Regions from separate parts of the Companilactobacillus pabuli genome, predicted to be linked through region 1. Evidence: a T-box and tRNA genes for the amino acid it is inferred to sense, from the RefSeq annotation. Region 1 holds a T-box; the other holds one or more tRNA genes.
What was found. A T-box is a leader RNA that pairs with one kind of tRNA and senses whether it is charged. The one in region 1 lies ahead of asnS (asparagine--tRNA ligase), so its partner is inferred to be a tRNA-Asn.
Positions count from the first base shown of each region.

Region 2: it has a tRNA-Asn gene. The T-box ahead of asnS (asparagine--tRNA ligase) is inferred to sense a tRNA for this amino acid. The anticodon was not compared.

Region 1 is NZ_CP049366.1:710,846-714,274, reverse strand. It holds gene asnS (asparagine--tRNA ligase) at 85-1,476, opposite strand; T-box leader at 1,537-1,781, opposite strand; gene G6534_RS03430 (alpha/beta hydrolase) at 1,859-2,578, shown strand; gene G6534_RS03425 (hypothetical protein) at 2,662-3,354, shown strand.
Region 2 is NZ_CP049366.1:254,787-258,215, forward strand. It holds gene G6534_RS01235 (amino acid permease) at 1-306, shown strand, start outside; gene serS (serine--tRNA ligase) at 675-1,964, shown strand; tRNA gene G6534_RS01245 (tRNA-Asn) at 2,029-2,101, shown strand; tRNA gene G6534_RS01250 (tRNA-Thr) at 2,179-2,251, shown strand; gene G6534_RS01255 (FAD-binding protein) at 2,351-3,429, opposite strand, start outside.

The DNA.
Region 1 (3,429 bases):
GCTATGGAGGACGGAATCCTAAACTAGCTTAACTTAATAAAGAACCCAGAAAAATTAATTTCTGAGTTCTTTATTTATTATCTATTAAAATTCAGCGTTACCAGGTGTTCTTGGGTAAGCAATGACATCTCTGATATTTTCCATACCTGTAATGTACATAACTAATCTTTCAAAACCGATACCGAAACCTGAGTGAACTGTACCACCGTACTTACGTAATTCTAAGTACCACTTGTAGTCTTCTTCGTTCATATCAAGTTCAGCCATTCTAGCTTCTAGTTTGTCCAAACGTTCCTCACGTTGTGAACCACCAATCAATTCACCAATTTCGGGAACTAACAAGTCAGCTGCAGCAACGGTTTTACCATCGTCATTAGCACGCATGTAGAAGGCCTTGAAATCTTTAGGATAATCAGTAATAAAGACAGGCTTCTTGTAAACTTGTTCTGATAGATAACGTTCGTGTTCAGAATCAAGATCTAGTCCCCAGTAAGGTTTAACTTCAAATTCAACGTCTGTAGCTTTTTCTAGGATGTCGATGGCATCTGTATAAGTTACGTGAGCAAATTCTTCGTTAGCTGTAGCTTTTAGACGGTCGATCAAAGTGTTATCAACATTTTCATTCAAGAATTCTAGTTCTTCTTTAGCATGGTCCATTACGTAGTTGATAACGTACTTCAATAATGCTTCAGAACAATTCATTTCATCTTTCAAATCGGCGAAAGCAAGTTCTGGTTCAATCATCCAGAATTCTGAAGCGTGACGACCTGTATGTGAATTTTCAGCTCTAAATGTAGGACCGAATGTATAAACGTTTCTAAATGCCAAAGCGAATGGTTCAACTTCTAGTTGTCCAGAAACAGTTAAGTTAGTTTCCTTCTTGAAGAAATCTTGGCTGTAATCAACCTTGCCATCGTCTGTCTTAGGAACGTTGTTCATATCCAAAGTTGTAACTTCAAACATTTCACCGGCACCTTCAGCATCAGAACTAGTGATGATTGGTGTGTGAACGTAAACAAAGTCATTGTGTTGCAAGTATTCGTGGATAGCAAAAGCAGCTAGTGAACGAATTCTAAAGACTGAGTAGAAAGTATTAGTTCTTGGACGCAAGTGAGCTACTGTTCTCATAAATTCATATGAGTGAGCTTTCTTTTGCAATGGATAATCAGAGTCTGAAGATCCTTCTTCAATTACTTCTGTAGCATGGATTTCAAATGGTTGTTGAGCTTTAGGTGTCAAAGCTAATTCACCAACAACTTTGATAGTTGTACTGATTGGGTACTTAACTACTTCGGCATAGTTTTCCATGTCGCTAGTCATAACAACTTGCACATTCTTGAAGAATGAACCATCGTTTAATTCGATAAAGCCAACTCTCTTTGAACCTCTGATTGTACGAATCCAACCAGAAACAGTGATCTTGTCACCGTCAGCAAATTCTTTTTTGTATAAATCTTTAACCAAAACGTTTTGCATTGTTTTCTCCTTTTAAAATCCAGAATACTATAAACTAAAAAAAGATCCTCCATCCCTAATAAAAGGGACGAAAGATCTTTTCCGCGGTACCACCCAAGTTTTTTTAAAAAAACACCTCAAAGTACATAAATATACTCTCCAATTGTAACGCATTGGGTCACGTCTGTACCTACTCTACTTTTAAAGACGCATTTCAGCCAGAAATAACGAAGATGTTTTTCCTATATACCGACACGTTAAGTTTTCACTTGCCTTAACTCCCTGTGGATAAAGTATACAGTACTCCTTCTTCTAATATTATTCATATTGATTTTCTTAAATGTAGCATATTTTCATACCAAATGTAAAGTACAATAGAGAAGTATTTATAAGGGAGGATTTTATGAAGAAAAAAGTATGGAAATGGCTACTAGGGATTTTAATCGTTCTACTGGCAGTTATTTCAATAATGGTCATCGTGGTTAAAAATAAAGAGTATCAACCAAGCAAAACAGCTGTCTCTACTTCACAAGAAGCTTCAATCGTAGATAATGTTATTCGTTTTGAAGGCGACAATAACAAACCCAAAGTAATTTTTTATCCAGGAGCCTTAGTCGAACCAGCAAGCTACAGTATTTGGGCTCAAAAAGTAGCACAAGCCGGCTATTCAGTCTACATCGTCCACTTCCCACTCGATCTAGCTGTTTTAAATAGTAACGCTGCTAATAAAATTTCTAAGAGCAATGGTTACATTATCGGTGGACACTCACTCGGCGGAACAATGGCAGCCAAGTACGCCAAAAATAATCCTAAGGATCTCAAAGGGATTTTCTTTTTAGCAAGTTATCCTGAAAACAAAACTGATTTACATGAAATAAATGTACCAGTTCTCTCACTAACTGCTACTAAAGACGGGGTTTTGAACCATACCAATTACCAGAAAACTAAAAAACTACTACCAAACAATACAATTTATGAACAAATAAAAGGTGGTAATCATGCTGGTTTTGGTTGCTATGGCAAGCAAAGCGGCGATAATACCGCATCTATCAGTAATGCAAAACAGCAAAATATTATAAGCACACTTTTAATAAATTGGTTAAATAGCTCAATTAGTGAATAAATTAAAACGTTTTCATAATTTTCCACAAAAGCGCATACATTTTTGTTATACTAACATTAATCGTTACAATTTTTGGGGGAATTATGACAGTCTTATTTAATGAAAAAATAAATTTAACTGAGGATGCAACTGGATTTATCAATAAATATATCGACTATGTCAAAGAACTCAATCATAAGGATCTCTTTGAGGGATTAAAAGATAAACAAATTCTCAAGAACAAGTTCATCTTTAAAATGTACCAATTAGAAAATTTGGATTCAGCCATGGTCGACATCCACATTGCAAATAATCGTGTTTATGTTTTAGCAAGTGTCTGGACTTCAAAAGTCACTACAATTGGCTCAATTCCTCTCACACCTAAACTAAAAATAGCTTTATCAAATAATTATTATCCAAAATTAAGTATCACTGGTGGCTTTTTCAAACAAGTCGTACCGGATGAATTCGATAAGGACAAAATTGTTGATGGCTTCGATCCATATCAACTAACTCTAGAAATTCACAAAGCTGATATGACTGTCTACAAGTCGCAAAAAATTGACTCAATCTATCACGCTACTTTTAAGACCGAAAATAGTCTAATTACCGTATCGAAAAACCTCATGCGTTGCTTTGCAATTTTTGGATTACTACTAGGTTTGGGATTTATGTTTCTAGGTTTCATGCTAACTGGTTTATTAGTTATCATTGCCTTCTTCGGTGTAAATTCTTATACCTTAATAATTGCTGATACGCATATGCAGACACGACCACAACGTCAAAGAATTAGTTAATACATAATTTATGTAAAAACCTCATAAAAATGTTGATAAATGCATTTTTATGAGGTTTTTTGGCGTGTTTTATAG
Region 2 (3,429 bases), 460 kb from region 1:
GCCTTTTCTCATTATCGTTTCAGAAAAGCATACTTATTCAAGGGCTACAGTCTAGATGACTTGAAGTATAAGGCTAAGTGGTTCCCATTTGGACCAATTCTAGCTATCATCCTAGGTATCATTATTATTATTGGACAAGATGTGCGTTCGATGGTTGATTTCAATATTGGTCGTCTCTTGATCAGTTATAGTGGTTTGATTATTTTGTTCATGTGTTGGGCTTACTACAAGATCAAGCATAAGACGAAGTTCTTGAAGCTAGAAGATATCGATGTCGAAGCTACTAAAAATGGTGGTCATTACTAGTTGATATTTATAACATTTTAAATTATGATTAACAATGAATATAAAGCTAAGAGAGTGCCTACTCACAAACCTTTCAGAGAGACGATGGTCGGTGAAAATCGTCAAGGTTTTATTCCAGCATTCTGGCAACGGGTAATTCCGTTCGGGTTGATCCGATAAAATCTGAAAGTGCAGGGTATTGTTATACTCTGAAACTGGGTGGTACCGCGAATGGTCGATTCGTCCCTTTATTGGGATGTTTCGACCTTTTTTTATATTAGAGAGCGGAACAAGGACGATTAGCCCTTGTGTAGCTCGTTTCCGCTATATTGCAGGAAACAGTTACCTAGGCTAATCGTGCAAGTTCACAAATAATGGAGGATGAATTTATGTTAGACATTAAGCTAATCAGAAAAGATCCTGAATGGATCAAAAACAAATTAGCTTCACGTGGCGTTACAAGTGAAGAAATCGACGAATTACTTTCATACGATGAAAAACGTCGTGAGTTGTTAGTTAAGACAGAAACTTTGAAGGAAGAAAGAAACAAGGTTTCTCAAGGAATTGCTAACAAGAAACGCAACAAAGAAGACGCTAGTGACGAAATCGCTGCTATGAAAAAAGTCGGTGGCGATATCAAGAAGATCGATGCTGACCTTGAAGAAACACAAAACAAGATGAACTACATCTTAGTTCGTCTACCCAACATCCCTGATGATTCTGTTCCCGTTGGTCCTGATGAAAGTACTAACGTTGAAATCAGAAAAGTCGGTGCCGTTCCTAAAGAAAACTTCAAACCAAGACACCACTGGGATATCGGTGAAGAACTGGGAATTTTAGACTTCGAACAAGCTACTAAAGTTTCAGGTTCACGTTTTGTTTACTACATTGGTATGGGTGCTAGACTTGAACGTGCTGTTTACAACTTCATGTTGGATCAACACCAAAAAGAAGGCTATACAGAAGTAATCCCTCCATACTTGGTTAACAACAACGCCATGTTTGGTACTAGTCAATTCCCTAAGTTTACCGAAGATGTCTACACAGTTATGGTTGATGAAAACCCATTGACTTTGATTCCTACAGCCGAAGTTCCTTTGACAAACTACTTTGCTGACAAGATTTTGGACGAAAAAGATTTGCCAAAATATGTTACAGCTTTGACACCTTGTTTCCGTTCTGAAGCAGGTTCTGCCGGTCGTGATACTCGTGGATTGATCCGTATGCACCAATTTAACAAGGTTGAAATGGTTAAGGTTACAAAACCTGAAGAATCATACAACGAACTAGAAAAATTGACTGCTAATGCTGAAAATATCCTAAAACAATTAGGACTTCCATACCACGTAATCGTTCTTTCAAGTGGGGATGCAAGTTTCAGTTCTGCTAAGACTTATGATCTTGAAGTTTGGATGCCTGCTCAAGACAAGTACCGTGAAGTTTCAAGTTGTTCAAACTGTCTAGACTTCCAAGCTCGTCGTGCTCACATCAGATATCGTGACGAAAATGGTAAGACAAAACTAGCTCACACATTGAATGGTTCAGGACTTGCTGCTGGTCGTACAGTTGCCGCTATTTTGGAAAACTACCAAAATGAAGACGGTTCTGTAACAATTCCAGACGTTTTAGTGCCATATATGGGTGGAGTTACAAAAATTACTAAAGAAAATGCCAAATAGTTATTGACCTGAGGCTTATAAATTGATAAGATTTAATAGTTCTGTTAAAGAGCTATTGAATTATTCCGGATTAGCTCAGTTGGTAGAGCATCTGACTGTTAATCAGGGTGTCGTCAGTTCGAGTCTGACATCCGGAGTTATAAATACTTAGGAAATACCTAGGTGTCTCAATATATTACATCTAGTTCATTGGAATTAGGTGTATTTTTTTTAAGCCGTCTTAGCTCAGTTGGTAGAGCATCGGTATCGTAAACCGGCGGTCACAGGTTCAAATCCTGCAGACGGCATTGATAATTTTAGGAAATACCTCCCATGAAGGGCATCGTTTAGCGGTGTCCTTTTTTAGTGCAAAAAAATAGGAGTGCAATTGCACTCCTAAAAGAGTTTTATTTAATTTGTTTCAAAGCATCAGAAACGGCTTCTTTAATAGCTTTACTTGAAGCAGAAGCACCAGAAATTGTATCAACATCGACCGAATTCTTTTCTACGATTTCTTTTGGCAATTCCTTAACAGCTTTGAGACCGTAATCGTCAGATTCACTTTGTTTCAAAACTTCGATATCTTGAATGTCGTCTTTGCTATTGGCAGTGACACGAACGACGATTTCATTTCCCATACCGGCAGTTGATTTACCGATGTATTGGTTGTCGTTAGTTTCATAGTGTTCTTCGCCAACATCAGATCCTAAGCCCTCTTCGTGAACACTAGCTGAGGTATTAGCGTCGACTTTAACTGACTCAACGTCTTTTTCTTTAGCAGCATTTTCACCGGCAATCTTACCAAAAATCAAGTTTTCAGCAAGGTTACTACCACCGTTGTATTGACGTCCCATCAAACTTCCTAATTCACCACAAGCGTATAGGTGAGGGATGATTTCATCGTTTACATCAACAACTTCTGCGTTGGAATTGTGAACGGGACCACCTTGAGTATTCAATAATCCTTGAACCATAGCTAAACAGTAGTAAGGACCATCATCGAAGGCTGTCAAAGTATCAGCATCACGGTCAAAGGCATAGTCACGTTTGATTTCTGCAAAGTGGTTGAAGTCTTTGATAGTGCTTGCCAACTTGTCAGCATCAACGTTCATTACTTCAGCTAAACTGTTCAAATCATCAGCTTTAACGACTGACTCTAAGAATTCTGGATAAGGAGCGTTTTTATCATTCTTTAATTCGTCGTACTTCTTTTGATCAAAGACAACATAAGGATGACGTTGAGCTAAAGGAACTCTCCAATTGCCGTGATCTTGGATGTGTCCGTGACGGTGGATTTCATTTTCATCGAAGTAACGAGTTCCATCATCACCGACAACAATCAAACTGCCTTGGTGGAATGCAGGCCAGTCGAATGGCAAGAATTGTGAACGTTGACCTTTAGCTGGCTTAGGAGTTAGTCCATGGAAAATGCCATAAGATTCATAATTGTTCATGTTATAAAGTTTAGCACCGACTTCACTAGCCA